3 regions of the Proteus sp. GOKU genome follow, and region 3 is predicted to be linked to each of the others. Evidence: predicted binding sites of a transcription regulator. Region 3 holds the regulator's gene; each other region holds the start of a gene.

The links. The regulator PurR, encoded in region 3, represses purine synthesis genes. The targets are predictions, from matches to a motif close to CANGCAAACGTTTGCNTG.
Region 1: a site for PurR is predicted at 1,945-1,962, ahead of purT (formate-dependent phosphoribosylglycinamide formyltransferase). Genes of this name have one in related genera too.
Region 2: a site for PurR is predicted at 7,546-7,563, ahead of gltS (sodium/glutamate symporter). Genes of this name have one in related genera too.

Annotation. Positions count from the first base shown of each region.
Region 1 covers NZ_CP034105.1:3,180,052-3,190,564, reverse strand. Annotated here, with positions in the region: gene EHE21_RS14700 (aminoimidazole riboside kinase) at 1-722, shown strand, start outside; gene rarD (EamA family transporter RarD) at 958-1,869, shown strand; gene purT (formate-dependent phosphoribosylglycinamide formyltransferase) at 1,995-3,182, shown strand; gene modA (molybdate ABC transporter substrate-binding protein) at 3,221-3,940, opposite strand; gene EHE21_RS14680 (ABC transporter substrate-binding protein) at 3,952-5,004, opposite strand; gene htpG (molecular chaperone HtpG) at 5,216-7,099, shown strand; gene adk (adenylate kinase) at 7,282-7,926, shown strand; gene EHE21_RS14665 (DUF2645 family protein) at 8,060-8,347, shown strand; gene hemH (ferrochelatase) at 8,556-9,536, shown strand; gene wzz(fepE) (LPS O-antigen length regulator Wzz(fepE)) at 9,700-10,513, shown strand, end outside.
Region 2 covers NZ_CP034105.1:3,848,828-3,859,340, reverse strand. Annotated here, with positions in the region: gene yihX (glucose-1-phosphatase) at 93-710, shown strand; gene dtd (D-aminoacyl-tRNA deacylase) at 778-1,215, shown strand; gene fabY (fatty acid biosynthesis protein FabY) at 1,252-2,166, shown strand; gene rluF (23S rRNA pseudouridine(2604) synthase RluF) at 2,341-3,222, shown strand; gene EHE21_RS17605 (hypothetical protein) at 3,314-3,553, opposite strand; gene EHE21_RS17600 (AsmA family protein) at 3,641-5,317, opposite strand; gene EHE21_RS17595 (hypothetical protein) at 5,418-5,948, opposite strand; gene EHE21_RS17590 (uracil-xanthine permease family protein) at 6,103-7,494, opposite strand; gene gltS (sodium/glutamate symporter) at 7,736-8,953, shown strand; gene recG (ATP-dependent DNA helicase RecG) at 9,116-10,513, opposite strand, start outside.
Region 3 covers NZ_CP034105.1:1,753,280-1,763,792, reverse strand. Annotated here, with positions in the region: gene slyA (transcriptional regulator SlyA) at 1-360, opposite strand, end outside; gene EHE21_RS08205 (DUF1289 domain-containing protein) at 811-1,050, opposite strand; gene gloA (lactoylglutathione lyase) at 1,236-1,643, shown strand; gene rnt (ribonuclease T) at 1,739-2,377, shown strand; gene EHE21_RS08190 (Grx4 family monothiol glutaredoxin) at 2,502-2,843, opposite strand; gene EHE21_RS08185 (OB-fold protein) at 3,199-3,663, opposite strand; gene EHE21_RS08180 (sulfite exporter TauE/SafE family protein) at 4,210-5,025, shown strand; gene EHE21_RS08175 (hypothetical protein) at 5,208-5,711, opposite strand; gene EHE21_RS08170 (hypothetical protein) at 5,792-6,151, opposite strand; gene EHE21_RS08165 (hypothetical protein) at 6,181-6,705, opposite strand; gene sodB (superoxide dismutase [Fe]) at 7,094-7,672, shown strand; gene EHE21_RS19045 (YnhF family membrane protein) at 7,810-7,893, opposite strand; gene purR (HTH-type transcriptional repressor PurR) at 8,162-9,187, shown strand; gene punR (DNA-binding transcriptional activator PunR) at 9,214-10,116, opposite strand; gene punC (purine nucleoside transporter PunC) at 10,235-10,513, shown strand, end outside.

The sequences.
Region 1 (10,513 bases), 1.4 Mb from region 3:
AGTTTCACCGTACCAGTACTGTTCTTGTCTCTTTACAAGAAAATGGTGAGCGTGATTTTACTTTCTTAGTTGCTGAGTCTGCTGATCAATTTTTAACAGAAAAATCTTTACCTGCATTTGAAAAAGATATTTTGCATTTTTGCTCTTTAGCATTAGTGAATCCCATTTGTCGCTCGACCTTAGATTGTGCGATCAAAAGTATTAAAGAAAGTGATTCACTACTGAGTTTTGATATTAATTTACGTCCTCAAATGTGGCGTGATCATGAAGAAATGCGTGAAATTATCGATAATTATGCGCATAAAGCAGACATATTAAAATTATCAGAAGATGAGCTAACATGGATGACACAAGAAGTGACATTGAATAATGCACTCAAAAAATTAGAAATTTATCCCGCTCGTTTAAAAGTGATCACTCAAGGCTCTAAAGGTTGTTTAGTTTTAACGCCAAATACGCAAGTCGCATTTAGTGCCTTTACTGTCGAATGTATTGATACAACAGGTGCTGGTGATGCCTTTATGTCCGGTTTGTTAGCTGCGCTTGCTGAATATGGTTTTGCTGAAGATGAACAATATCTATCAAAAATAGTGACGCAAGCAGCTGCTTGTGGCGCTTTAGCCACCACTCAAAAAGGGGCGATAGCTGCGGCACCAAGTCGTAAAAAATTACATGATTTTGTTCAGCAACAACCACCTTTACATGTTAGGGAGATTTTCTAACAACTCATCCATTTTTTCTGGTTGTGGTTTTTACCACGGTTTTCCCTTAATGGTATTTTCCTATTCTCCATTTATAACTACTTTTCTCGGAGTGGTTATTTATGGAGATTTTTTTATCTCGTCTATTCGGTTGTGCTGATGTTTGATCAATCAATCAGCGATGCTGATCATATTGTTCTGTCTGTTTTAAGCGTATGATATTAAATCTTATTGACTTTTATTGATGGAACATTAAATGTGGGCTCAATCGGGCGCGGTATTAGCCATTTTTTCTTATATTCTTTGGGGAATAACCCCTCTGTTTTATCGGCTGTTACCCGGAGCACAACCGTTAGAAATGTTGGCTCAGCGTTTGATTTGGTCTATCCCTCTTTTATTACTCGTTCGACTCTTTATTAAAAATAGAACACGATGGCGCGCAGTTTTACAAGATAAGCGCTCTGTTTTTATGTGTCTATTTAGCTCAATGGCTATGGCAGTTTCTTGGTGTACGTTTACTTATGCATTAACACATCAACAAGTATTAGAAGCGAGTTTGGGGTATTTTATTAATCCGCTTTTCTCAATTTTATTAGGTGTGATATTTCTTAAAGAAAAGCTTAATCCAGCAGAAAAATGGGCTGTTACCTTAATTTGTGCAGGTGTGGGTTATCAATTATGGATGTACGGTGAATTGCCTGTATTGGCTATCATGATGGGTGGTGCATTTGCTGTATATGGCTTGATCCGCAAGTTTATTCGTTTTGATGTGATCACCTCTTTATTTATGGAAACACTTTGGTTAATGCCATTAGCAATAGGTGCCACTATTTGGTTGTTTATAACAGATAAAAGCGCACTACCTTCTGCTGATAATCTGACTCGTTTTTATTATATTCTCACTGCACCCGTCACTATACTGCCGTTATTGTTCTTTACCGCAGCAGTCAAACGAACCACATTAACTGTAATTGGATTAGCACAATATATTGAGCCTACTATTCAGTTTTTACTGGCTGTTTTCTTATTCCATGAAGCTTTTGATGAAGTAAAAGGTGTGAGTTTCTCTCTAATTTGGTTAGGGCTTTTATGCTGTATTTTAGCACTTATCCGAAAACGCCTGAATTATCTAAAAATTCAAAAAGGAAAACGTAGCCAAACAGTGTAATTATTTTATTTCTCTGTTTGATTATTTTTTTGTCTGGCTATTTTTCTATCAAGCTAAATCCGCTATGCTATATGAAAAGCAATCGTTTGCGTGATTGTGGTTTTTATTAATGGTGAGGATAAAAAATGACAGTGTTGGGTACGGCTCTTACGGCAAATGCAACAAAAGTGATGTTATTAGGTGCTGGCGAACTAGGAAAAGAAGTCGCGATAGAGTGCCAACGCTTAGGTATTGAAGTGATTGCAGTTGATCGCTATTTCAATGCTCCCGCTATGCATGTTGCACATCGCCATCATGTTGTAAATATGCTTGATATCGATGCATTAAAGCAAGTTATTGAACAAGAGCGACCTGATTTTATCGTTCCAGAAATTGAAGCTATTGCAACAACGTTACTGGTTGAATTAGAACAAGCGGGGCAAAAAATTGTTCCTTGCGCCCGTGCAGTAAAGCTGACTATGGATAGAGAAGGGATACGTCGATTAGCCTCAGAAACATTACATTTACCTACATCAAACTATCAATTTGTTGATGATGAAGTGAGTTTTAAAAAAGCCGCTTTAGAAATAGGCTTCCCTTGTATTGTAAAACCCGTCATGAGTTCATCCGGAAAAGGGCAAAGTGTTATTCGTGGTGAAAATGATTTAGCTCAGGCTTGGACTTATTCGCAAGAGGGTGGTAGAGCAGGTAAAGGGCGCGTTATCGTTGAAAAAATGATCCCGTTTGATTTTGAGATCACTTTACTAACTATTCATGCTGTTGATGGTATCCATTTTTGTGCCCCGATTGGTCATCGACAAGAAAAAGGGGATTACCGAAGTTCGTGGCAGCCTCAAAAGATGAGTGATATCGCACTTGCTAAAGCAGAACATATTGCGAGTAAAGTGGTTGAGAATTTAGGGGGCTATGGCTTATTTGGTGTTGAGTTATTTGTTCAAGGTGATGAGGTATTCTTTAATGAAGTCTCTCCTCGCCCTCATGATACTGGGCTCGTGACATTAATCTCTCAAGATTTATCAGAGTTCGCGCTTCATGTCCGTGCTTTTTTAGGCTATCCCATTGGTGGTATTCGCCAATTAGGCCCTTGTGCATCAGCGGTTATTTTACCGGAGCTTCATAGTACAAATATCGTTTATTCTGGTATTGAAAAAGCGTTGAAGGCGAATCGCCAAATTCGCCTTTTTGCTAAACCTGAAATTGCCGGCTCTCGTCGTTTAGGTGTTGTACTTGCTCATGCAGATACAATAAAACATGCATTAGATGAAGCAAACGCAGGTGCTAACGCTATCATTGTAAGTGATGCTCAAAAATAACGATATAACATAAGGTTACTTACCGCTAAGAAGAGAACTTAACTTAGCGGTAAAAATCCAGCTTTTATAAAATACGCTTTCGCATAAGGAGATAATATCTCTTGATATAAACTATAAGCCTGAGAATGAATAAGTGTCGCACAATAGTGCGCGGTAACATTAAAAGGTTTTGGAATATCGAAGATCTTTAATTCAGGAAATTGGCTTAATTGTATTTGGTAGTGCTGATAACCAATGAAAGCATCTGCTTGATGTGTGGTAATTAAATAGTGGGCTGCCATTCTACCTTGAGGAATGGTAAGTGAATGCTCACCTCCAACTAAAGAGAGTGCTCGCATTTTTAATGCCTGACTTAACTTTGGGTCAATCTGCGCAATATTATCAAACAGTTGCCAACTATAATCCCCTGATGGATCTGTTTTTGGTGTGGATATCCCTAATTTTAATGCGGTATTTGATAATACGCTAAGCCAGTTATCTTCTTCATTTACATCATTACGACGAGCAGTAATGCAAAGCTGATTAGCAATAAAAGGAGCATATTGTAGTGCGAGGCCTTTATCGATTAATTGCTTTGCATTATTTTCGTCAGCAGAAAGAAACAAATGACAGGTTTCCCCTTGTTCAATGAGTTGACGCAAAAGTCCTGCGGGTCCAAATGTAAGTACCCACTTCTCGCCTGTTTTTTGCTGGTAATGCTCAATAAAAGCAGGGAGTGTTGTTTTTAAGCTACCTGCTGCAAAAAGGGAAAATGTCATGATGTTATATCCTACTCTTTTCCTTGATATTGAGTACGATAGAATTTTTGATACCAATCATTAGCGGCTTTTTGTATATCAATATCGCTAAATTTTTCAGGATATAGTTTTTTTGCCATCCACAATTCACCTATTGCCATGGCTTCAGGCATTGGGTATCCCCATGCTTTCGCATATTCAGGCATTAAATAAATTCGATTATTTTTAACCGCACTAATAACCTGCCAACGCGTATCTTGTTTGATTTCATCAACAACTTGAGGGTATCTGTCTTGAATAAAAATGACTTCAGGGTCCCATGCAATAACTTGTTCTAGTGAAACTTGCTTATAACCTTTAACGGTTGATGCGGCGACATTAAATGCACCTGCATGTTCCATCATTAATCCTGTGTATTTTCCTGAGCCATAGGTTGTTAAGTCTGGATTAGCCATATAAGCCCGTACTCGTTGCTCTTTAGGAATATCTTGTAAGCGCTGACTAACTTGTTCACGTTGTTTAAAGGTATCGTTAACTAATGCTTGTGCATTCTCTGATTTATTGACGATATCACCAATCAGCAAAATACCTTCTTTTAGTCCTTCGTTATAGGCTTGCTCTTCATTTTGTAATGTTGGGTTAAGTGTTGATTTATCATCATTAACTTCTTTACGTAATGAAATCGCCACAACTGGAATACCAAGAGCAGAGATCTTATCAATCATCTCTTTTGGGGCGTAGTTAGTCACAAAGACAACTTGAGGTTGCAGCTTTACTAAGCTTTCAGCATCAAAACTGGTGAGATCGCCGACTTTAGGTGTGTTTTCTAGAGATGGTGCTAGTTGTGCATATCCATCACCAAGTTGCTGCTTCCAATTGGACATCACACCAACAATTTTATCCGTTGCATCAAGTTGAACCAATAAGTTCAGAGTTTGATGTTGTAAAACCACCGTTCTTTCTACTTTGTCTGGAATGGTAACGGTGCGACCAATTTGGTCTACGATTTGTCTATCTGCGTAAGAGATGGATGAGAGGGAGAGTAAGCCAATACCTAGTAAACAGTGCTGTAATAAAGCTTTCATAGTCATAAACCTAAGTTAATATCGCTGTATAATAAAATATACAGCTAAAAATATACAGCAAGTATTATTTTGGCTCAAACTTTAATCATATAAGGTGCTTAATCACTTTTATTAGCTTAATTTTTTACTCGACCCTTGAAACTTGCTTAACTATCCCCACTTTTTACTCATATTGATTTTTTTCGCCAAATTAGGATTAATTGAGGTAAAAATGAGTATGAAAGGTCAGGAAACAAGAGGATTTCAGTCAGAAGTTAAACAACTTCTTCAATTAATGATCCATTCTCTTTACTCCAATAAAGAAATTTTCCTTCGCGAATTGATTTCGAACGCATCAGATGCGGCTGATAAATTGCGTTTCCGTGCATTATCAGATGCAGCGCTTTATGAAAATAATGGTGAGTTGCATGTGCGCATTTCCACTGATAAAGAAGCTCGTACTCTAACTATCAGTGATAATGGTATTGGTATGACTCGTGATGAAGTCATTGATAATCTCGGTACTATTGCAAAATCAGGTACAAAATCATTCTTAGAATCTATCGGACAAGATCAAGCTAAAGATAGCCAACTAATTGGTCAGTTTGGTGTCGGATTCTATTCTGCATTTATCGTTGCAGATAAAGTGACAGTACGCACTCGCGCAGCTGGCGAAAGTGCAGATAAAGGTGTTTTTTGGGAATCTGAAGGCGAAGGTGATTACACCATTGCTGATATTGAAAAAGCAGATCGCGGTACTGAAATTACGCTTCATTTACGTGAAGGTGAAGATGAGTATTTAGACGATTGGCGTCTGCGTAGCATTATTAGTAAATATTCCGACCATATTTCTCTGCCTGTTGAAATTGAAACAAAAAATGAAGAAGACGGCACAGTAACATGGGAAAAAATTAATAAAGCGCAAGCACTTTGGACTCGTAATAAAGCTGAAGTGAGTGATGAAGAGTATAAAGAGTTTTATAAACATATCTCTCATGACTTTGCAGATCCATTAAGCTGGGTGCATAACCGTGTAGAAGGTAAGCAAGAGTATACAAGCTTATTATATGTGCCTTCAAAAGCGCCTTGGGATTTGTGGAATCGTGAACAACGTCATGGTTTAAAACTGTATGTCCAGCGCGTCTTTATTATGGATGAAGCTGAGCAGTTTATGCCTAATTACCTGCGTTTTATCCGTGGGTTAGTGGATTCTAATGATTTACCGCTAAACGTTTCTCGTGAAATTTTACAAGACAGCTCTGTTACACGTAACTTACGCAGTGCGTTAACTAAGCGTGCATTGCAGATGTTACAAAAACTGGCAGAAAACAAGCCGGAAGAGTATCAAGCATTCTGGAAAGAGTTTGGTTTAGTCTTAAAAGAAGGCCCTGCAGAAGACTCATCTAACATTGAAACTATTGCTAAATTACTACGTTTTGCATCAACACATAACGATAGTGATGCTCAAACAGTTTCACTGGAAGATTATGTTGGCCGTATGGTCGAAGGTCAGGAAAAAATTTACTACATCACAGCAGATAGCTATGCCGCTGCGAAAAATAGCCCTCATTTAGAGCTGTTCCGCAAAAAAGGTATTGAAGTACTGTTGTTATCTGATCGTATAGATGAATGGATGATGAATTACCTGACTGAGTTTGATGGCAAATCATTCCAGTCTGTCAGTAAAGCAGATGAATCTCTTGATAAACTTGCTGATGAAGAGAAGCAAGCTGAGCAAGAAGAAACAGATAAACAATTAGCACCGTTCGTCGAACGCATTAAAACCTTGCTAGGAGATAAAGTTAAAGATGTGAAATTAACGCATCGTTTAACAGATACTCCAGCAATCGTGACAACCAGTGCTGATGAAATGACAACACAAATGGCTAAATTGTTTGCAGCAGCAGGACAAGAAGTGCCAGAAGTGAAATACAACTTTGAGCTAAATCCAAATCATCCATTAGTGAAGCAAACAGCTGAGCTAACAGATGAAGCTCTATTTGCGGATTGGGTAAATTTATTACTCGATCAGGCATTATTTGCTGAAAGAGGCTCTTTAGAGGATCCAAACCAGTTTATTCGCTTAGTGAATCAACTTTTAGTTCAAAAAGCGTAACTGTTTTCGTTTTCAAACATTTAAACCACGTTTATCTGAAAAGAGAGCGTGGTTTTTTCTTTTTCGATAAAAAATAAAATGCAATCGCTACCGTGATTTCTTGAGAGATGACCTCACAAAATGGTATGGTAATGCGTTTTCGAGTTTAAATATAAAAAATTAAATGCAAGGGGATTTACGCGATGCGTATCATTCTGCTAGGCGCTCCAGGCGCTGGTAAAGGCACTCAGGCTCAATTCATTAAAGAAAACTATGGTATCCCACAGATTTCAACTGGTGATATGTTACGTGCAGCAGTAAGTGCAGGTACAGAACTAGGACTGAAAGCAAAAGCACTGATGGACAATGGTCAGTTAGTGACTGATGAATTAGTTATTGCGTTAGTTAAAGAGCGCATCAAACAAGACGATTGCCGTAATGGTTTCTTGTTGGATGGGTTCCCAAGAACAATTCCACAAGCTGATGCAATGAAAGAAGCGGGTATCAACGTGGATTTCGTACTGGAATTCGCTGTACCTGATGAAATCATTGTTGATCGTATTATTGGCCGTCGTGTTCACGCACCATCAGGTCGTGTTTATCATGTGAAATTTAATCCACCTAAAGTGGAAAATCGTGATGACGTGACAGGTGAAGAATTAACAACACGTAAAGATGACCAAGAAGAAACTGTTCGTAAACGTTTAGTTGAGTATCATACTCAAACTGCACCGTTAGTTTCTTATTACCAAAATGAAGCTAAAGCAAGCAATGCGAAATACTTCAAAGTTGATGGTACGCAAAAAGTAAGCGAAATTAACGCTGAACTAAAAAGTATCCTTGGCTAATTCGTCATTGTGATGATTAATCCCGGTTGAGCCGGGATTTTTTTTAACTTAATGATGTGCTATTGAGTGTATTGGGAATTTGAAACGCGTATTTACTTTAGATTTGAAGGAAACAACAGGATAGACATTAGATATGAATATTGTATGGAAGATATTTTCATTTATATATTTTGTTTTTCTATTGTTTTTGATAAAGATACTTTCAATTTCTGATTATGAATGGATGGTGGGAGAAGGCGATATAAAAAATCTTTGCCAGCTTCCATTAGGCGGACGATATACCATTGAGCCTATTTTAGTACTTATTCCAGGTGTTTTAATGCTCCTTTTAAATAAAAGTAAAAAGATAAAATATGTGTATATTGTGATTACAGGAATGTATCTTTTTTGGTCATTCTTTTTGCGATTTAATTGGTGCTAAACATTATCCCAAATATCTAAATCTACTTTGAAGGTTTGTAATCACTTTATTGTGAGATGAGTAATATCTTCAGATTACCTTTGTTTTTTTCTTTGTTAAAGAATGTGTAAAAAGAACAATCCAATAAATTGACAAGCACAATCTATTATTTTCCTTTATTCTTCTACTCTTTGGTTATCCTAATAAAATAACTCTAAGGAGTCATAGTATGAATGATGCTAAGTATGGTGTTCTTTTGGTTAATCTTGGCACGCCTGATGCGCCGACAACGGGTGCTGTTCGACGTTATTTAGCACAATTTCTTAGCGATCCTCGTGTTGTTGATGTTTCTCCTTTGATTTGGAAACCAATATTACAAGGGGCGATATTACCGTTTCGCTCACCCAAAGTTGCTAAGTTATATCAACAGATTTGGATGGATGAAGGATCACCTCTGTTAGTTTATAGCCGAGCACAACAACGTGCTGTTGCTGAGCGATTACCTAATATACCGGTGGAGTTGGGGATGTGTTACGGCAATCCATCGCTAAATGAAGGGGTTGAGAAGCTATTAGAACAAGGTGTTGAGAACATTATTTTGTTACCACTGTATCCTCAATACTCTTGCTCCACTTCTGCTGCGGTATTTGATGGTGTTAGTCGCATTTTTAAAGATATGCGTACAATACCTTCTCTTCACTTTATTCGCAGTTATCCTACTCATCCGCTTTATATCAAAGCGCTTGTTACCTCTATTGAGAAAAGTTTTCAGCAATATGGTAAACCCGATAGTTTAATTCTCTCTTTTCATGGTATTCCTGAGCGCTTTATCAAAACGGGCGATATTTATTATGATGAGTGTTGCCTCACAACAGAAAAACTAAAACAGCAATTAGAAGAACAGTTAGGTTATCCTAAAGAGCAAGTCATGCTGACATTCCAGTCACGCTTTGGTCGTGAACCTTGGCTATCACCTTATACGGATAAAACGATGGAAAAACTGGGAAGTGAGGGTGTTGAACATGTACAGGTTGTATGTCCGGGATTTTCATCTGATTGCTTGGAAACATTAGAAGAAATTAATGAACAGAACCGAGAGTTCTTTATTCATGGTGGTGGCAAACAGTACGAATATATTCCAGCATTAAATGATGATCCAGAGCATATTGACTTGCTAGAAGCGATGATCCGAGAGGTATGCGAAAAATAATTACTGAATTCTATAAATAAAATTATCGGATTTGATGATATATTAATTTGATCATATTTCAGTTATATATAAACTTATCTTTTCTCATTTTTTAAGTCTTTTAGTGGGAATCACTAAAAGTGCTGATAAACGGACACTGCATTACATAAATTTAGGCAGGAAAATGAATAGTAAGCTTTCAAAACCACAATCTTCAGAAATTGATAAAGGACATTTTGACGATTTCTATCTAAAACAGAATGATGAGATCGATCTTTTTGAATTATTTTCTGTTATTTATAAATCAAAATTTGTCATTATTGGTATCACGTTATTATTTGCTATCGTTGGCTTTACTGTTGCAAGCTTTTTACCACAAAAATGGACGAGCCAAGCTGCAATTACCAAGCCAATGCTTGATGAAATGAGGCAATTAAAAGCAACATTGACTGAGCTTAGCTTAGTGGATGTTGATACAGGTGTGAATGGTTCATCTGTTTATCAAAAGTTTATCAATAACTATAACTCTCGTGTATATCGTGAAGAATATCTGGTAAGTACGGATTATTACAAAAATTTGCTGGCTAAAATGGATGAGCCAACACCTTTGGATAAGCGTAAATTAATTGAAGAAATTATTATAAAAGACATCAACTTAAGCTCTTCAGATGTTAAAAATAATGAAGATGAGTTTAGTGGTGAAATTAATTTAAGCTTCACTGCACCAACCCCTGAAGAAGCTTACGATTTACTTTCTGGTTATATTCGCTTTATCTCTACCAAAGTACGTGTAGAAGTAAAAGACGAAATTGATGATCAAATTGAGCGTAAATTAAGTTTTGCGCAAAAAGCCTATGAAATGGATTTAGAGCGTATCGCTAATGCGCGTAACGTTAATGTGCAACGCTTAAAATATGCATTAGAAATCGCAAATGCAGCTGGAGTTAAAAAACCAATTTCAAGTGAAGGCGCACAAATTAAAGATGATCCTGATTACT
Region 2 (10,513 bases), 2.0 Mb from region 3:
GTGTGATTATTGTACTTTTTTGGTGTTTAAGCCTGTTCAGTAAAGCGATTTATGATTAAAGTAAAATGAGTTTTCTATTATGGAGAGGATTTATGCTTTATATCTTTGATATGGGTAATGTGATTATTGATATCGATTTTAACCGGGTATTCGCAGTATGGAGTAAACTCAGTGGTGTTCCATTAGCGAACATAAAAAAGAACTTCACCACAGGAGAGATCTTTAAATTACACGAACGCGGCAATATTACAGACATCGAGTTTGCAGAAGAAATCAGTTCAGAATTAGAAATGAATTTAAGCTTTGAACAGTTTGCTGAAGGATGGCAGGCTATTTTCGTCGCATTACGCCCTGAAGTCATTGATATAATGAATAAGTTAAGAGAACAAGGACATCGGGTCGTGGTGTTATCAAATACTAACCGTTTACACCAAGACTACTGGCCGGAACACTATCCTGAAATAGCTGCCTCAGCAGATTTCCTCTATCTATCTCAAGATATCGGTATGAGAAAACCTGATCCTGAAATCTATAAATATGTTTTACAGTCTGAAGACGTCGAAGCACAGAATGCCGTTTTCTTTGATGATGTGAAAGCCAATGTTGATGCAGCCATTGCTGTGGGTATGAAAGGTGTACATGTCATTGATAAACAAACTGTCATTGACTACTTTAAAGATTATGATTTTTCTCTCCCAGTAGAAGAATAATGCTATTGTAAGGATAACAATGGATTGAATTTGTTATCCTTTTTTATTGATTTATTTTGGAGAGAGTATGATCGCGTTAATTCAACGAGTGACACAGGCAAAAGTGGATATTGCAGGTGAAACAGTCGGCGCTATTAATCAAGGTTTGTTGGTTTTATTAGGTGTAGAGAAAGACGACAACGAACAGAAAGCCAAAAGATTATGTGAAAAAGTGTGCGGTTATCGCATATTTAGCGATGAAAACGACAAGATGAACCTAAATGTGCAACAAGCAGGTGGTAGTTTATTAGTCGTCTCTCAATTCACCCTTGCCGCAGAAACACAAAAAGGAATGCGCCCTGGTTTTTCGAATGGTGCCCCCCCTGAATTAGCGAAAGATCTCTACCACTACTTTATAGAACAATGTCAGCAACAAGGTTTAGAAACACAAACAGGCCAATTCGCCGCGGATATGCAAATCACACTGACTAATGACGGTCCAGTCACCTTTTGGTTGCAGGTATAACGTCAAATATGTCGTGATGTTAAAAGGAGCTCAGATATGTACCATTTACGAACCCCAAAAACAGAGGCGGAATTTGATGCCTATTATGCTTTTCGCTGGGAAATGCTTCGTAAACCTCTACATCAACCTGAAGGCTCTGAAAAAGACGGTTATGATACCCTTGCTCATCACCAAATGGTTGTCGATGAAACCGGTCAACCTGTCGCGATTGGACGGCTTTATATTAATGCGGATAACGAAGGCGCTATCCGCTTTATGGCAGTACGTACAGATGCGCAAGGTAAAGGCTTAGGCACTCTTGTTGCTATGGCGCTAGAGTCATTGGCTCGCCAAGAAGGTATAAAACGGATCGTATGTAGTGCAAGAGAAGAGTCTGTAAACTTCTTTGAAAAATTGGGTTATGAAAATTGTGGTCTAGTCACAGGCCCACAAACTACACCCATTAAGCACTTCTTTATGAAAAAAAGTATTGAGTCTTTAGATGACATTCTTCATCGACCAGATTGGTGTGCTGAATTACAAAAACAGTGGCATCAACATATTCCTTTAAGTGAGAAAATGGGATTACGTATTACTCAATATACGGGAACTCGTTTTTATACCACTATCCCAGAAGCGGGAAACCAAAACCCTCATCACACTATTTTTGCTGGCAGCCAATTTTCACTCGCAACATTAACCGGTTGGGGATTGATTTGGCTATTAATGCGAGAGCATAAGTTACAAGGTGATATTGTGCTGGTGGATGCTCATATTCGTTATCGCAAACCTGTATCAGGACGTCCTGCGGCCGTTGCAGATATGGAAAATTTAAGCGGGGATTTAGGGCGATTAGCGAAGGGCAGTAAAGCTCGCATTAAGCTAGATGTTGATATTTGTGGCGATGAAGGTGTTGGTGCTGTTTTTAGTGGTACTTATATTGTATTACCTTCACAAAATAAGCAATGTTAAGTGTGCTTATTTTAATTAATTGAATTTAATCTATTTTTTACCGATCTTATCGACGTTTTTGTTATCTTTTCTACGTTAAAGCGTGGGGATAATCAATCTATGCTCTAATGCTTATTTTATAGTGTTTCTATCGCTATCCAATTGATGTATATTTCGCAGTTTACGGAGGGAAGCATGGACACCAATTTATCTACTCGTCTTAATAAATATATCAGTGAAAGCGGGATCTGCTCACGTCGTGAGGCTGACCGTTATATTGAGCAAGGACTTGTCCTTATTAATGGCAAGCGTGCCGGTATTGGCGACCAAGTATTTGCGGGCGATGAAGTCAAAGTCAATGGTCGGTTGATTGAAGCACAGGATAACTCTGAGCTAGTTTTGATTGCACTGAATAAGCCAGTAGGTATTGTCAGTACCACAGATGATGGCGAGAAAGATAATATTGTTGACTATGTTAACCACAGTACTCGTATTTTCCCAATTGGACGTTTAGATAAAGACTCTCAAGGGTTGATTTTCCTGACCAACCACGGCGATTTAGTGAATAAAATCCTACGTGCAGGTAATGATCACGAAAAAGAGTATCTCGTGACAGTGAATAAGCCGATTACTGATGAGTTTATTCATGGTATGGGTGCTGGTGTTCCTATCATGGGACAAAAAACCAAGAAATGTAAGGTTAAGAAAGAAGCGCCGATGGTGTTTCGTATTACCTTAGTTCAAGGGTTAAATCGTCAAATTCGTCGTATGTGTGAATATTTTGGTTATGAAGTCACTAAGCTTGAACGTATTCGTATTATGAATGTGAGCTTATCAGGATTGCCTGTCGGTGAATGGCGTGATTTGACGGATGATGAGCTGATTACCTTATTTGAATCGATTGAAAAATCGACTTCTGAAGCACCGCCAAAACCAAAGCAAAATAAGCCGAAAAAACAAATTAGTAGCAATGCAAAAGCATTGGGTATTCATATTCCTCAAACAAAAACCAAAGAAACGGAAAATAATTCCCGTAAGCGTTTTGTTCAGCCTGGTCGTAAAAAGAAAAAACGTTAAGTTCATCTTTGAAGATGCGATAAAAACAAAAAAACACCTGAAAGGGTGTTTTTTGTTTGTTCTATTTAAGACAAATTACACATCGATAAAATTAGTCTAAATCAAGCTCATCTAATTTATTTTGGCGACGTTCAAGTACGATAGCTGCAAGTTCAGCATCCATAACTCGCTCAATCAATGCATCATAATCTTCTTTAGAAAGGCAATAGAACAACGGAGTTTTGTTGTCATCACACACAAGCAGTGTGCTGTTATCTTCAAGTGCAGTTAAAGGAGATTGTTGAAACACATTTAAAGATATTTTTTCAGGGGAAAAATCTTCGTCAGACATGAAAACTCCACAATAAAGAAAAGGGCAATAGCGCATTGTAACGCTTTTTATAAAGGGAGCAATCCGTGCTCCTGCGAAAGATCAATATTATAGGTGATTAATTATTTCGCCATTTTGTATCACTGAGTTGAGTATTTGTTGCTCACCTTTACTTCCAGTTAATGTACCATTAAGTGTTGATTCCACAGGGCTTGAACGTAAATCCCCTTTCAATTTTAATGTGAATTGGCCTATTTCGTCAGAGTAGGTTGTTTTTAAACCCAATGTGTAAGGCGTTGATAAAGGTACATTTAGTCCATTAGCAATAAGTGAGAATTGGCGCTGTTGGTTAGATTGTACTAAACCGGCTGAACCTCGAACAATGCCGTCACCAATAAATGCTGAATATTGCTCAACGATAGCGTTGTCTTGTTGAGTGACAATTTTTAAATCAGGGCGACGTAATTCAATACGATTTAATGTACCACTATCAGCATTAAATACCGCTGAGCCTTGCCATAATCCCCATTCCCCTTCTTTTGCAATCACTAAATTTTGCAGTTTTCCTGTTAAGTTGGTGAATTGGAATGGAAATTCTGGCGTGATATCAATCAAGATGGATTGATTGATAGATAACTGTTCGATAGTGATATTTTGAATATTACTCTTATCATCTATTGGTTTAGTTAAAAAAGTGAGCCAATTTTCAGGTAGTGTATATAAAAGGCCTGATAATGTGGCGTCTTGGATCGTAATCGTTTTATTACCTTTATTCCAATTACCAGCAAGCTTAATTAAGCCTTTCTCGTAGCGTAGGCTGAGGCTATCTAGATTGAGTTGATGATTTTGTTGATTAAGTTTTGCGATAAGATCAGTGAAGTGTTCATCTTGAAAAACAACATCATTTGTATTGAGTTCACCAGTTGTAAATGAAAGAGCGTTATCCCAACTAAACTGAGAAAATTGCCCATCAAAACCGCTGACTGCCCACTGTTTTCCTTCAGCAGTAAAATCAACAATATTAAGTGCTCTTATACTAATACGAGGGTATTTAGAGAGAGACTGAATTAATTCGTTAAAGGTTTGCGAGGATTGCCAGCGCAAGCCATTCATATAAACTTCATCAAATTTCCATTGATTATCTTGATATTGCCCGCTCAAAGATAGTGAGCCATTAAGTAAACGAGTACCTAATTTCTCTATTTGAATATTATTAGGTTGATATTGCCCAGAGATAATAAAATTACTGAATTCATTATTATTTACCATGCCATTAGCAATAGAAAATTGGAAATGGCCTGCTCCTATTAAATCGGTTGATGTTGGGAGCCACGGCGTAATACCGCCCGTCACTTTCTTGGCATCAAAAGAAAAATCAGTTTTTTCACTACTTAGTGCCATATTTTTAAATTGTAAGATATCGGCACTTAAGGGTATTGAAGGTGTTTTGTCTGCAAACTCAATATTGCCATTTTCTAATGTGATTTTTTGTAGATGAGAAGGTGTGGTAAAAAATTGCCAATTAAATCGAATTTGTGCTGATTTAGCCGATACGGTGGCTTTATCTTGTTTAGGATTAACGAGGAGATCATGGACAATGACTTGCTCGGGTTGCATAAGATCATGCTCAATACCTGAGAAGCGAATATCATAGTCAGTGTATTGTGTCAGCCATTCACTGGTTTTCTGCGCGCCCCACTGAGTCTGAATAAAAGCGTAAATTATAATAATAAATAAAATAACGATAAGTATCAGAGATACCAAACTTTTCATCAGCCAGCGCATAACCCTTCTCCTGTTTTATACTCCATCAAAACATTATACAGTTATGCCTGAAAACTAGGCGATGCTCAAGTATTCATCGGATAGATCAAAGAGATTTCACTCATTTATTAAGGATGTTAGATATTCTGGATGTCAGGTTTTCCGTATTGGGTAATTGTTTTAAATGACTATTTATCTCCTCTAGTATTTTCATAACCCATTGAGCATGTTTTGTTTCTGTTGTACTTAATTTTTGCAGCTGAAGTTTGTTACTGTAGTTAATTAATCGAGAAATCAAATCATTAGGTTCAAGACTGCCAGAACGGTAAACATCGTGAAGATTAGGTGTAATGTAAGATTGATTCTGTAAGTAATTAAATGAATATTTAAGGGCATCCACTGTAGGCTTATTAAGATATGGATTGGTTAAAAACGTATCTAAATCTTTTTTAATATGCTCTAAATTGAATTCAGCAACAGACTTATTTCCTAAATAAGTAAATTTATGCTCACTATTAAATAATGAAAGAATAGAGTCTTTGAGATAAGTAAAAAATTGCCCAATAGTTTGTATATGAAAATCTTGAGTAGACGGATAACTTTTTAAGTATTCGAGTGCAGGGTTTTTAATTGGGTTCAATGGTGTAGCCATGTTATTTTCCTTTGATTTTCAGTATTGAGATAAAGATTTACCGTAACGCAAAGGACAATACTTTTATAAAAATACCATTGACCTAAAGATGATAAATAAAGCGCTATTTTCATAATCCCAAATAGCGCTTTACTCATTTGTTGCGAGTTAATCATTATTTTTCTGGTGGGAAAATCAGATTTAAAATAATGGCTGTTAAACCGCCCGCAGCAATACCTGATGATAGCAATGTTTTTAGCCAATCAGGGGCAAACTGTAATATTTGAGGCTGTTGCGAAACGCCTAAGCCTACTGCAAGTGAAATAGCAAGGATCATGATAGCTCGGCGGTTTAATGCCTCTTTAGACACAATACGTACACCGGACGCAGCTATCGTACCGAACATCACTAATGTGGCTCCGCCTAATACTGGCTCAGGAATTCTTTGTACAAATTCAGCAACGAAGGGAAATAAACCCAAGATAACAAGCATTGCCGCAACAACATAACCTACGTAACGACTAGCAACACCCGTTAATTGGATCACACCATTATTTTGACCAAAACAAGAGTTTGGAAAGGTATTGAAAAATGCTGAAACCATGGAGTTAATTCCATTAGCTAATACGCCCCCTTTAATGCGTTTCATATACAAAGGACCGCTGACGGGTTGCTCTGAAACATCAGACGTTGCTGTGATATCACCAATAGTTTCTAGCGAAGTGATCATAAACACCAGCATTAAAGGAATAAGTAAATGCCAATCAAATGACAGCCCATAATAAAATGGCTCAGGAATAGTCATAAAAGGCGTTTCTTGATGTTCTGCGGGTGTGGGTAACATATCTAAAGCCCAAGCAAGAACATAGCCCACAGCCATTGCAATGACTAAAGAAGCTACTCGTAAGTAAGGATTTTTTTGTCGATTAAGTAAAATAATAACGATAAGAACAGAGCCTGCTAATAACAAGTTTTGTGGTGAACCAAAGGTATTGTTCTCGATGGCTGCATAACCACCACCAATAGAGGTTAATCCAACTTGAATTAAAGAGAGGCCGATTATCATCACTACGACACCTGAAACCAACGGTGTAATGATACGTCTTGCTAAGTGAAGTACACGAGAAAGAATAATTTCGGTTAGTGAGGCAACCATTAGAGTACCAAAAAGGGCTGCCATCATTGTTGGAATATCAACCCCACCATTTTTAAGTGCTAATCCCCCCATAATGAGCGGAGCAACAAAGTTGAAGCTCGTTCCTTGAATTGATAACAATCCTGAACCTATCGGCCCCCAAGCTCGAATTTGAATAAGAGAGGCAATGCCTGATGCAAATAAAGACATGCTGATAATGCGTTGGGTATCGTGTGCAGGTAGTCCTAATGCTTGGCAAATGAGGATCGCGGGTGTAATAACCGCGACAAACATGGCTAAAAGATGTTGGCAAGCAGCAAAAAGGGTTTGTGGTAATGGCGGTTTTTCTTCTAAAGCAAAAAGAAGTTCGCTATTTTTTTTAATTGAAACGTCACTATTTTTAGGCAAATTTTGATTTTCTGAAGTAACCATGGTGTGAATTTCTTATTCGGCAAAAACGGTATTTTAATGATCTGCGCCACAAAAGCAATCGTTTGCGTAAAAATGATGTTATCAAAATGCATAAGAGGCGCTCACATTTTTATATGTTTTAACTTGTGTTTGTCTCCGTTTTTTTTTCTAATCGGGGATACCTGCTTTTGGCGTTGTTTATGGATGAACTTAGCGTCGTAGTATTTTTATATAAAATTAACAAATAAGACGGGGTACATAAATGTATCATCTTGATGTTTATGGCACGCTGGTTGCGGCCACTTTGGTTCTCTTGATCGGACGTAAGTTAGTGAAATCTGTTCCTTTTTTAGAACGGTATACGATCCCGGAACCCGTTGCAGGTGGGCTACTTGTTGCAGTTCTTCTATTAGCATTCAAATCTTTTATGGACTGGGAAGTGAGTTTTGATCTCTCACTTAAAGATCCATTAATGCTAGCCTTCTTTGCAACAATTGGTTTAAACGCAAACCTCGCGAGTTTAAAAGCGGGAGGAAAAGCGCTTTTTATTTTCGTCTTTGTTGTTGTTGGATTGTTGTTTGTACAAAACACAGTCGGTATTGCATTGGCAGAAATGTTAGGCCTTGATCCATTAATGGGATTACTGGCTGGTTCGATTACTTTATCGGGTGGTCATGGTACTGGTGCTGCTTGGGGTAAAACCTTTGTTGAAAACTATGGTTTTATGAGTGCGTCTGAAGTGGCGATGGCTTGTGCGACCTTTGGTTTAGTTTTAGGGGGATTGATTGGTGGCCCAGTTGCACGCTACTTAATCAAAAATATCCCAACGCCAGGATTAGGCGCCGACGACCATGAAATGCCAACTGCGTTTGAGAAGCCGACAACAGGCAGAATGATCACTTCAATGGTTTTATTAGAAACTATTGCGATGATCTCTATCTGTTTAATGGCGGGTACTTTCCTTTCTCAATTGTTAGAAGGTACTGCATTCTCACTACCGACCTTTGTGTGTGTTCTGTTTATTGGCGTTATTTTAAGTAATAGCCTTTCAATGCTTGGGTTCTACCGTGTTTTTGATAGAGCCGTGTCAGTCTTAGGTAACGTAAGTTTGTCGTTATTCTTAGCGATGGCATTAATGAGCTTGAAATTATGGGAGCTTGCATCACTGGCGATACCAATGCTGGTTATCCTTGGTGTTCAAGCGGCTGTAATGGCGCTGTATGCGATTTTTGTGACTTTCCGTGTTATGGGTAAAAACTACGATGCTGCGATTTTAGCAGCTGGTCACTGTGGTTTTGGTTTAGGTGCTACACCAACTGCGATTGCGAATATGCAAGCCGTGACAGACCGTTTTGGACCTTCTCATCTTGCGTTCTTAGTCGTACCTATGGTCGGTGCATTCTTCATTGATATTGTGAATGCAATAGTGATTAAACTGTATCTGATGCTACCGTTTTTTACACCTATAGTTGCAGGGTAGTTTGGCTACTATAAATTAAAATAGCTTCAAAAACGTTAAAGAGCACCTCAATGTTGAATATCGACATTGAGGTGTTTTTCTATGTGGCATTTAACTTACGAATATTTCGAGATCAACTTAAAGTGAGTTCAAACGCACGCTAAGGCATGCAAAAGAGTAATCTTAAGCTTGGCTATATTGTGTCTTGGCAGGTAGCCAGCGTTCGATTAAGGCTTGAGAATGCTTAGGATAGTGCTGATGCAGGTAACGAGCGATACGTTGCACTTCAGGAACAAGCCCTTGATCACGTAATAAATCAGCGACCTTAAATTGTGCATTACCTGTTTGCTTAGTACCTAAAAGCTCGCCGGGGCCACGAATTTCGAGATCTTTTTGTGCAATGACAAAACCATCATTGCTATCCCTTAATACCTGCAATCGCAAACGTGCTGTTTGAGTGAGTGGTGTTTTATACAACAAGACACAATGAGAGGCGATAGCACCCCGACCTACACGCCCGCGTAATTGGTGTAACTGTGCTAGCCCTAGTCGTTCTGGGTTATCAATGATCATCAAACTTGCATTAGGTACGTCAACGCCAACTTCAATCACTGTTGTTGCAACTAAAAGTTGCAGCTCATTCTCTTTAAATGCCGCCATTACAGCTTGTTTCTCTGCGGGCTTCATTCGCCCATGTACCAATCCTACTTTGATTTCAGGGAGTGCTATTGTAAGTTCATCATAGATAACTTGGGCCGCTTGCGCTTCAAGCACTTCAGAATCTTCAATTAGGGTGCATACCCAGTAGGCTTGTCGATCCTCTTCTGTGCAAGCCAGTCTGATGCGTTCAATAATGTCATTACGGCGAGTATCGGGGATAGCGACAGTGGTAACAGGTGTACGCCCCGGCGGTAATTCGTCGATGATAGAGGTGTCCATATCAGCATAAGCGGTCATCGCTAATGTGCGTGGGATTGGCGTTGCTGTCATCACCAATTGATGAGGGTGAAAGCCTTGCTCTTCACCTTTTTTCCATAAGGCAAGGCGTTGATGCACACCAAAACGGTGTTGTTCATCAATAATCACTAAGGCTAGAGAGTGAAATTTAACTTGTTCTTGGAAAATCGCATGTGTTCCAATAATGATTGAGACTTCACCATTCGCAATAGCATTTTGCTGCGTTTCGCGGGCTTTCCCTTTCTGTTTTCCTGCCAACCAACCTACTTGGATACCAAAAGGCTCAAACCATTTCTTAAAGGTTAATGCATGTTGCTCTGCCAATAATTCTGTTGGTGCCATTAAAGCCACTTGCTTGCCATTAGCAATAGCACGTAACGCACTTAATGCGGCCACTAGTGTTTTACCTGAGCCTACATCTCCTTGGATCAATCGCATCATTGGATAGTCTTTTTCTAAATCTGCTTCTATCTCATTAACGACACGTTGTTGTGCATTAGTCGGGGTAAAGGGGAGAGAGGCGAGAAACTGCTGACGTAATGTCGATGTATTTGGCATAAACAATGGCTCTGCACGATAAGATTGTGCACCAGCTCTTGCATTGAGCATACCTAGATTGTGAGC
Region 3 (10,513 bases):
TAGTTGGATACCACCTAATATTTCTCGTCTCGTTTTTTCTATTACTGTGTAAACCTCATTAATAAAAGGCTCAGATTCTTTTGTTAATTTTATACGTTTTGCTCTGCGATCATTTGCACATGTATGCCGACAAATCAGTTTTTTTTCTTCCAGTTGATCTAAGGTTCTCACTAAAGACGGTTGCTCGATTCCTATTGCTTTTGCCAATTGGATTTGTGACTGCTCTGGAGGTAATTGGCTGATATTATACAAAGTAACCCAATGGGTTTGGGTTAATTTTAATGGTTTGAGACGATGATCAATTAAAGCACGCCATAATCGAACTAAACGCGCTAAATCAGCTCCTAATGTTGATTCCACTTATCTCTCCTTAATTAGCATTTTCAGTCAACTTATTACAAAGTTTAGATATTCATTTTTAATACAATATTTACCTATTCTTTTTAATTAAAACATTACCTTTAATAACTAATATAGTTATAATCCTATTTATTAGATAAGTAATTATTTTCCAGATATAATTAAACCATTTCTTTCTAGCAACGAAAGTCCATAAAGAATAACCTTGTTATAAAAACTAATCTATATTTTTTTACATAATAATTATTATTATTTTAAACTCAACACTAAAAACAAGAAAAATAGCATTACTATCAAACAGTTAAAAATAAATAACCAGAATAGCACTTTAAAGTTATAACCTTATATTAATAAAGAAAAAATAATAAACCACATAACTACAATAAATAACAATAATGAATTAAAAAGATAGTTAATTATTATTTTAATATTAAAAAATAAGTGGAACATTTAAAATAAATTGAGTTGATCATTCTCTTTTTCAATTGCGGAACCCATTTTTTTTAATGATCTTAAATAACGTTGCTGACAAAGTCGTAATATATTTCTTTTCTCATGTTGATTCATTGTTGACCAATTAAACCGCTCTTGACGGCTGCGATAGCACCCCACGCAATATCCTTGCGCATTCATTTCGCAACGTCCAATACAAGGACTAGGAATATCAAAAAATTCTAATTGTTCTTGCATTTGATTTTCCCTCCCTATTGTTTGTTACAATAGAGTATAGTTAATAGAGATATTATCTGCACAACATGATTTATTGAACTGTTAAAGGCGTAGTAAAATTGAACTTTAGGGCTTTAACGCGTTATAGTACTCCGCCATCAGTTTATCTGTAGGGTTTAATCATTAAAAAAACACAAGAGGTTTATATGCGAGTACTTCATACCATGATCCGAGTGGGCGATTTACAACGTTCTATCGACTTTTATACCAAGGTTTTAGGTATGCAACTTCTACGCACTAGCGAGAATGAGGAATATAAATACTCGTTAGCTTTTGTTGGTTATGGTGATGAAAGCACAGGTGCGGTTATTGAGTTAACCTATAACTGGGGTGTAAATAGCTACGAAATGGGAACTGCTTTTGGGCATGTAGCATTAGGTGTTGATGATGTTGCTGCAACCTGTGAAGCCATTCGTCAAGCTGGCGGTAATGTTACCCGTGATGCTGGCCCAGTAAAAGGTGGCTCAACAATTATTGCTTTTGTTGAAGATCCTGATGGATACAAAATCGAGCTCATCGAAAACAAAAGTGCAAGTCACGCTCTAGGTAACTAATTTTTATTAAAACCAGAAAGATAACATGTTTATCTTTCTGGCCTTACTGATTATCAATTTCCGATATTCTATTTTTGTCGGATAAGTACAACTTAATGCCTGATATAAATAATCCCAATAAGCTTTGTAACCGTTTTCGGGGTTACTACCCTGTTGTCATTGATGTTGAAACAGGTGGATTTAATGCGAAAACAGACGGTTTACTTGAAATCGCCGCTATTACATTAAAAATGGATGAACAAGGTTGGCTAAAACCGGACAACACATTACATTTTCATGTCGAACCCTTTGAAGGGGCTAATCTAGAGCCGGCAGCCTTAGAATTTACAGGTATTGATCCAACCAATCCTTTACGTGGTGCAGTCAGTGAATATGAAGCCTTTCATGCCATTTTTAAAATGGTACGTAAAGGAATGAAAGATGCAGACTGTAATCGTGCCATTATTGTGGCGCATAATGCAAATTTTGATCACAGCTTTGTAATGGCTGCGGCTGAGCGTGCCGGATTAAAACGTAACCCTTTTCACCCTTTTGCCACCTTTGATACAGCGGCTTTAAGTGGATTAGTATTAGGGCAGACAATTTTGGCTAAAGCCTGTATCACTGCTGGCATTCCCTTCGATAGCAAATTAGCGCATGGCGCGTTATACGATACAAATCGTACATCATTACTTTTTTGTGAATTAGTTAACCGCTGGAAAAAGCTTGGTGGATGGCCATTACCTACACCTTAAAGTCATGGTGTCTCAGGTACATTTATGAATAACAGAAAAAAGCCAGTTCAATGATGTGAACTGGCTTTTTTATTGAAGATCTCACTATTTTTATACGTTTCAATACCGAAACGATAAAATTTAATTACTGTGCTTCTTCTTCACCACGATACTTATCAGCAGTCTCTTTTAATAACTTCTGTAATTCACCGCGCTGATACATTTCTAAAATGATGTCACATCCACCGACTAATTCACCATCTACCCATAATTGTGGGAAAGTTGGCCAGTGTGCATATTTTGGTAATTCTGCACGAATATCTGGGTTTTGCAGGATATCAACATACGCAAAACGCTCACCACAAGCAGAGATAGCTTGAACTGCCTGAGCAGAAAAACCACAACTTGGTAATTTTGGAGAACCTTTCATGTATAAAATAATTGGGTTTTCATTGATCTGGCGTTCAATTTTTTCAATAGTCGTCATTTGTAAGTCCTTACAGCCTTTTATATTCGATATGCTTTATAGGGGAAAACATGAAAGAAGAATACCACTTTATATTAGAAACCTCTATATAAGTTTAGTTATCGATATAAAACAATAGGTTGGTACTAAACCACAGTATTATTGATGAGAAAATACACAATAAAACATAAAAAATAAATCAATACGTTACAGATGTTTATGAGTGTGTTTTATCTTATTATTTTATCTCTTAGTACCGACACAATCACTGACTAAAACGTTAAGAAAAATAAAAAGCCTCAATTAAGAGGCTGAAAGCATTTCAATTAAGAAAATCGTCAATGCTCGAATCAATTGGTTCAATTTAAGTAACTTATTACTGTATGGTTCCGTTTTCTAAAAGGATCAAACAACCCAATGCATCAGTAATATCGCTTATCTCACCTTTTATTTTTGCAGTTTGTCCTTTCTTAATTTTAAGAACATTATCTTCTTCACTTGGTTTTAAAGTATATGAAGCACTGGCTTTATTATTAAATGAAATAGCAACAACTTTCGGTGGTGTTGGTTTATAGAGGTCGTATCTGACGACTTCTTCCAAACTTGCGATAGTGGTCACTCTTCCTTCTAAAATAACCCACTTCCCTCTCCATTTTTTCTTCGCCGCAATCTCATTATCACTAAAGTCCTTACATATTCCCGCATAAGTCGCTTCAGTTACTGGAGATTCCATCGATGGAACTATTTGATTTACAGCACTATTAACTGAACGAATAGCCTCGTTTATTTTACACCCTGATAATAATGTGATTATAGATAGTAATAACACCGTCTTCTTCATACAAATTCCTTTATAAAGTCAAAAAAAGATAGATAAAATATAAATCCAATAAGATAAAAATCTATTTTAATTAAATAAAACAACGCCCTCGCCAACATTATGGATAAATGTATGACTCTTTCTAAATTGCTTAATATTTTGATCTGACAGTATAGATCATAAAAAATAGTACTATAACTTTTCGTTATCTTATTTTAAATAAGAAAAATCTTGCCACCTTAGGCTTCTATAAATAAATAAAAATAAGTTAGTCATATTCCGATTTATTTTCCCTGTAAAATTAATATAGTTATTTTTAGCTTATGGTTTAAAAGTATAATTTATTATAAAACCCAAGATTAAATATTTAATATGTTTCTTTATTTGAATTATATTTAGCTATATATTCTTTTATATAAAAGAAGTAACAAGAAAATAAATAACAATTTTCATATCAAAATCAATACATTAAATTTCATAATCTATACATTAAGATAAAACGCTACCTTCTTAAAAGGATATAATGTATATAAATGGGTTTGTTATAAACCCTGACGAGTATTAACTATGGACATGATTTTACTGTTTCTTTTAGTGGGATGTATCACTGGCTTTTTTGCTGGGCTACTTGGTATAGGAGGCGGTGCAATCATTGTTCCGGTGGTTATGTATGTAGTCAGTCAACAAGCTATCCCAACAGATATGGTGATGAAAATTGCCTTATCTACCTCATTCTCTGTCATTATATTTTCCACAGCATCTTCGGCGTATTCTCATAACAAACATAAAGCCATTTTATGGCAGCAATTTCCTCTATTATCTCTCGGCACTATCATTGGTATGCTTGTGGGGACATTTCTGGTACAAAAAATGTCAAATACGATATTGCAAATCGTGTTCTGTATTTTCATGGTATATACCATCTATGGATTATTAACTAAAAAGAAAGAAGCAGAACGCATTGAAAATGTGAAAGATCCTATTGTTTCAAAACCAGCGTTAACAAGTGGTGGTTCTTTAATTGGTTTTATATCCAGTTTTATCGGTATTGCGGGTGGGACTATCACCATTCCTCTTTTAAGTCACTGGGGATTTAATACACGTAAATGTATTGCAACCTCTTCAATGATTGGTGTCATCATTGCTTCTATCGGCACAATCATGGGTATTATCTATGGTTGGAATCAAACAAATATTGATGATTATTACTTCGGCTTTATCTATTTACCTGCCTTTATCGGAATAAGCATTACCAGCGTACTCTTCGCACCTGTCGGTGTAAAAGTTGCTTATCGCCTACCAATTCCTAGAGTTCGCCAAATATTTGCATTATTTCTATTCTTAGTTGTAGTGAAAATGATGTATACGCTTATTACAGAGTAAGCAAGTGATCTGAAAATCATATTCCGTTAAATTATTCTATACAAACAATACTAAAATCTAATATTTATAATAGTATTAGATTTTAGTAAGTTAGAGTATTTATAGATAAGATAAAATGGACGAGTCTTATTAGGTAATCTTCACCTAATTAAAATAAATATATTTAAGTATTACGGATAGCTTTATTCTTTTCTCACTTTGACTTGTAAAGCAAAAACAGGATCCGTTGTACCACACATAGTACGCCCTACTGTGGCTTTTATTTTTATCCGTACATTGCCACTTTTAGGTGCTGTTCCTTGTAAACGAGCAAAAATGATAGGACGCTCTTCTTGGCGTATGACATGCTTTTGCCAATCTTCATATGTAATAAGAGAAAGCCACTCCCCATCTTTATTTTTCACCATTAATGTCACAGTAACCCATTCTGGGTTTTCCACAATATAATATGGTGCTAAACCAGAAAATACGCCAATTTCAACCTGTTGATCATAATATTGATTAACAATAGCTTCCGGCATATAGATTTTTTCTTGCGATTCTGACGGTGTAAATAAAATGCTGGTACTACATGCAATGCCATAGAACATGCTACAACCATTTAGCACACTACAAAAAATAAGCAGGAATAGGCTCTGAACTAAGCTTTTTATAGAAAAATACTTGAAAATAATACTTCCGTGCATGCTTTTATCACTCCCTTGAAAAAACTTAAACTATTGTCGGCAAATTTAAGTCAACCCTTATATCATCTCAAATATCATTTTTATTGTTTAGCATTAAATACCGTTCCTTGCTGCCAATCAAGGACTGAGATCCCCATTTTATTTGCTAATTTAATAACTACAGGAAGAGCTTCATCTACTTTAGAATAAACAAAACCAATAACTGGGATTTTAGTCATAAAGTTATTAATTAAAGGCCCGTCACACCACACACTATCATCTATTTCATCATCAGGTAATTCGCAAAGGCACGGATATAGATGAGAAATTTCTTGATAAAAACGCAACATTAATGGGCTTAATTCCTGAATATCTTCATCTTCATATTTTTCGAAGTATTCACACGCTTTTTCAAAATCATTCGGAATAGGAAAATCAAATAGTGCAATATTATAACTCATTTTAACTCCTACACTCTTTTTGCGTAAATTCAATCTAAAATATCGCTACTACGATAAATGTATAAATAATAAGGCTTATGTGAGTACATTATTTCTATATTCCCTTCTTTAGCCTCAATATTTTCTAATTCAGAAAATACAAATATTTTATTCTCACTTAATGACTCATATTCAATTATCTCTAACTCCTTACAGTTATTTACCTCAGCTAACAATGCTTTTTTATCTTTAACTAAAGGATAAATATTTTTCATTTTCTGAGCTAAAAGATTACAGACCGAATCAATATCATCGCCACCAAAATAGGATAGATTTACACCAATTAACTTACCTTTATAAAATTTTAATGCATTTCTATCAGAATCTTTCTCAAACGGAGGCTCATTATTAAAAAAACAAGTGATAAGATCTTTCTCTGTTTCACACACACCATTCTTTATAAAAGGAATATCATCAATTGATCTTCCAAAATCTAATTTCAAAGGTTCATTACTTTTAAATCCAAACCCAGATAAAAATATTATCATGCCAATAGCTATAAATATTTTTTTCATATTTGTACATTCCTTTGAGAATAAATTTGTTACGATGTATCAATTGTAGTCTCTTACCCCAATCCATCCATACTAGGTGACGCGATTAAATCATATTAATAGAATAAAATTTATACTCTCTACCTTTTTTACTTATCTCATTACAAATACGCTTTTGTCACTTTACGTGCAGGCAAGAGGGATATACTCTTATGAGTATAATTAATCTATATGGCTTATAACTATAGATAAAAGATATTTAGCTGTTATTTCAGCAGATTTTTGTTAAAATAATTAGCAAAATAGTAACAACTTAGTGATTCATTTGCCTCATTCTATCAATTCAAATGATTTTGATTGAATGATTTCAGGCACAAAACCCGAAATAGATAGTTTAAAGGAGTACGCAATGTCTTTCGAATTACCAAAATTACCTTATGCGTTAGATGCTCTTGAGCCACACATCTCTAAAGAAACTTTAGAATATCACTACGGCAAACACCACCAAACCTATGTAACCAATTTAAACAATCTGGTTAAAGGTACTGATTTAGAAAGCAAATCTTTAGAAGAAATCATCAAATCTACTGACGGCGGTATCTTTAATAATGCTGCTCAAGTATGGAACCACACTTTCTACTGGAACTGCTTAGCACCCAATGCAGGTGGCGCACCAACAGGTAAAGTTGCTGATGCTATCAACAAAGCATTTGGCTCTTTTGAAGAGTTCAAAAAGCAATTTAATGATGCAGCAGCTAAAAACTTCGGTTCAGGTTGGACTTGGTTAGTGAAAAAAGCTGACGGTTCAGTTGCAATTGTTAACACCTCTAATGCTGCAACTCCAGTTTCAGGTGCAGACAAACCACTGTTAACAGTAGACGTATGGGAACATGCTTACTACATCGACTACCGTAATGCGCGCGTTAAATATTTAGAAGAGTTCTGGGCACTGGTTAACTGGTCATTTGTTGAAGCTAACCTTGCTTAATTGAGCTTGATAATCAAAGGTGAGTGATTGAGATTCATTTTTGGTGACAAAATAACAAAGGGCCTTGAGCCCTTTGTTATATTCAGATATTCGATAATCTATTATTTAAATTGATCGGATATTCTATAAAGCAGTGATTAGAACATCATAGTAGAAAATAAAACGATCATAACAAGCGCTGCTACTGCTGTACTCAAACCAAATTTCAGATCCGTATCCATCTATTTCTCCCTCAAAATGATTATAATACACATTTTTAACCATAACCTTGTCATGGTTAATTATTATCACATATCAAAATTTGCTAAAATAGCGACCAGTGCACAATTTATAACATTGATTAATACTTTCACTTTTGAGCTAGATCATACAAAATTCACAGCTAATCGCTAAATTATTGCCAGTGTTTGCCCTATGTATGACTATACTGGCAGTTAAACCATAAAATTAGATAAAAGAGACCAATGAAGGTCAGGAGTTTTCCACACCATGGCAACAATAAAAGACGTGGCAAAACGCGCAGGCGTATCAACCACGACTGTTTCTCATGTGATCAACAAAACACGTTTTGTTGCTGAGAACACACGGGCAGCAGTTTGGGCCGCTATAAAAGAATTAAATTATTCGCCTAGTGCCGTTGCGCGTAGTTTAAAAGTCAATCACACCAAATCTATTGGCCTGTTAGCCACGTCCAGTGAAGCTCCTTACTTTGCTGAAGTGATTGAAGCTGTTGAAAATAGTTGTTACAGCAAAGGCTACACACTGATTTTATGTAATTCACATAATAACCTCGATAAACAAAAAGCCTATTTAGCGATGCTGGCACAAAAACGTGTTGATGGATTATTAGTCATGTGTTCTGAATATCCCGATCACCTTCTTACTCTTTTAGAGGGCTATCGTAATATTCCAATGGTTGTCATGGATTGGGGCAAAGCGCGTGGTGACTTTACAGATACCATTATCGATAACGCTTTCCATGGTGGTTATATTGCAGGTCGTTACCTTATTGAGCGAGGCCATCGTGATATTGGTATTATCCCTGGTCCATTAGAACGAAATACAGGTGGTGGTCGCTTACAAGGTTTCTTAAAAGCCATGGAAGAAGCCAAAATCACAGTTAAAGACGAATGGATTGTACAAGGCGACTTCGAGCCAGAATCTGGCTATAAAGCCATGTACCAAATGCTAAACCAAAAACATCGCCCGACGGCTGTCTTTTGTGGTGGTGATGTGATGGCGATGGGCGCAATTTGTGCTGCAGATGAACTTGGCCTGCGTGTTCCTTTAGATATTTCTATTGTTGGCTATGACAATATTCGTAATGCACGTTATTTTACGCCTGCACTCACAACCGTTCACCAGCCAAAAGAACGTCTAGGTCAAATGGCATTATCGATGCTGCTTGATCGTATCGTCAATAAACGCGAAGACGCCCAAACAATCGAAGTTCATCCACGATTAGTTGAGCGCCGTTCAGTTGCTGACGGTCCTTTTATCGACTACCGTCGCTAATTCATATTTATTTAGCTATCTGATTTCTAGCGAAGCCATTCCTCATTTAAGGTTTGGCTATCTCCAAGATAATCTAACAACCATGTCAAAGCGGGCGATTCACTTTTATCGACCCACGTCAGGCAGCATGGGCTGTCTGGCAATGGTTGTGCCAGTTGTAAAGTCACCAGCTTACCTTGTTCAATTAAAGGTTCAGCACGGTGCCAAGGCACCATTCCAACGCATAATCCCGCTAACAAACATTCAAGCCCCATATCCCATGTCGGAACAACCATTCTGCGCTGATTATTTAGCGCCCAAGTGTCACGCTTTGGTAAACTGCGTGAGGTATCCTCTAAACATAAACTTGGATAAGGCCGCATTTCATCATCCGTTAATGGATGTTGTGCTTTCGCTAAAGGGTGATCAACATGGCAAACACAGCGCCAAGGCATAAATCCCATATCTCTAAAGCTATAACGTTCACCTATTGGTGAGGCTCTTGTTGCACCAATGGCTAAATCAACACGACCATTAACTAAGGAGTCCCATACGCCATTAAACACCTCAGGGTAGACATACAGTTCTATATCCGGAAAATGGCGGTAGAAATCGAGAATAAGTTGTTGTGTTCTTTCAGGTTTAACAATGCCATCAACTGCTATACTAAATTGACCGCGCCATCCATTAGAAACTTGTTGACAAAGATGTCGAGTGTCATTCATTTTTTTGATAACAGATCGTGCTTCTTTGATGAAAATTTTACCTGCGTCGGTTAATTCTACATCACGATGACGACGCTCAAACAAAGGAACGGCAAGCCATTCCTCTAATTGCCGAACTGTGTAACTAACGGCGGATGGCACTCTGTGCAATTCTTGAGCAGCCGAGCTAAAACTTCCTGTTCTTGCGACTGCATCAACAACTTCTAAAGAGTATTCTGACCACATAGAGTTTATTCCTTTGAAAATTTTTCACAGCATTAACCAAATATTCCCGTTTCACAAGTAAAATAGGTCTTAGTTACAATACATAAAATGTTCTACATCACATAGCATAGAAAATAAAATGAATTCTAAAACATCCACACAATCAAAAACACCTATGAGCTTTATGGTGTACCTAGCGGGTTTGAGTATGCTAGGTTACTTAGCTATTGATATGTACTTACCTGCATTTGGTATGATGCAGCGTGAACTCTCTATCAGCGAAGGTGCTATTAGTAATAGCTTAAGTATCTTTTTATTTGGTTTTGCTGTTGCTCAGTTACTTTGGGGACCACTTTCTGACAAAGTAGGTCGTAAACCTATTCTTCTTATTGGTTTAAGCCTTTTCTCTTTAGGCTGC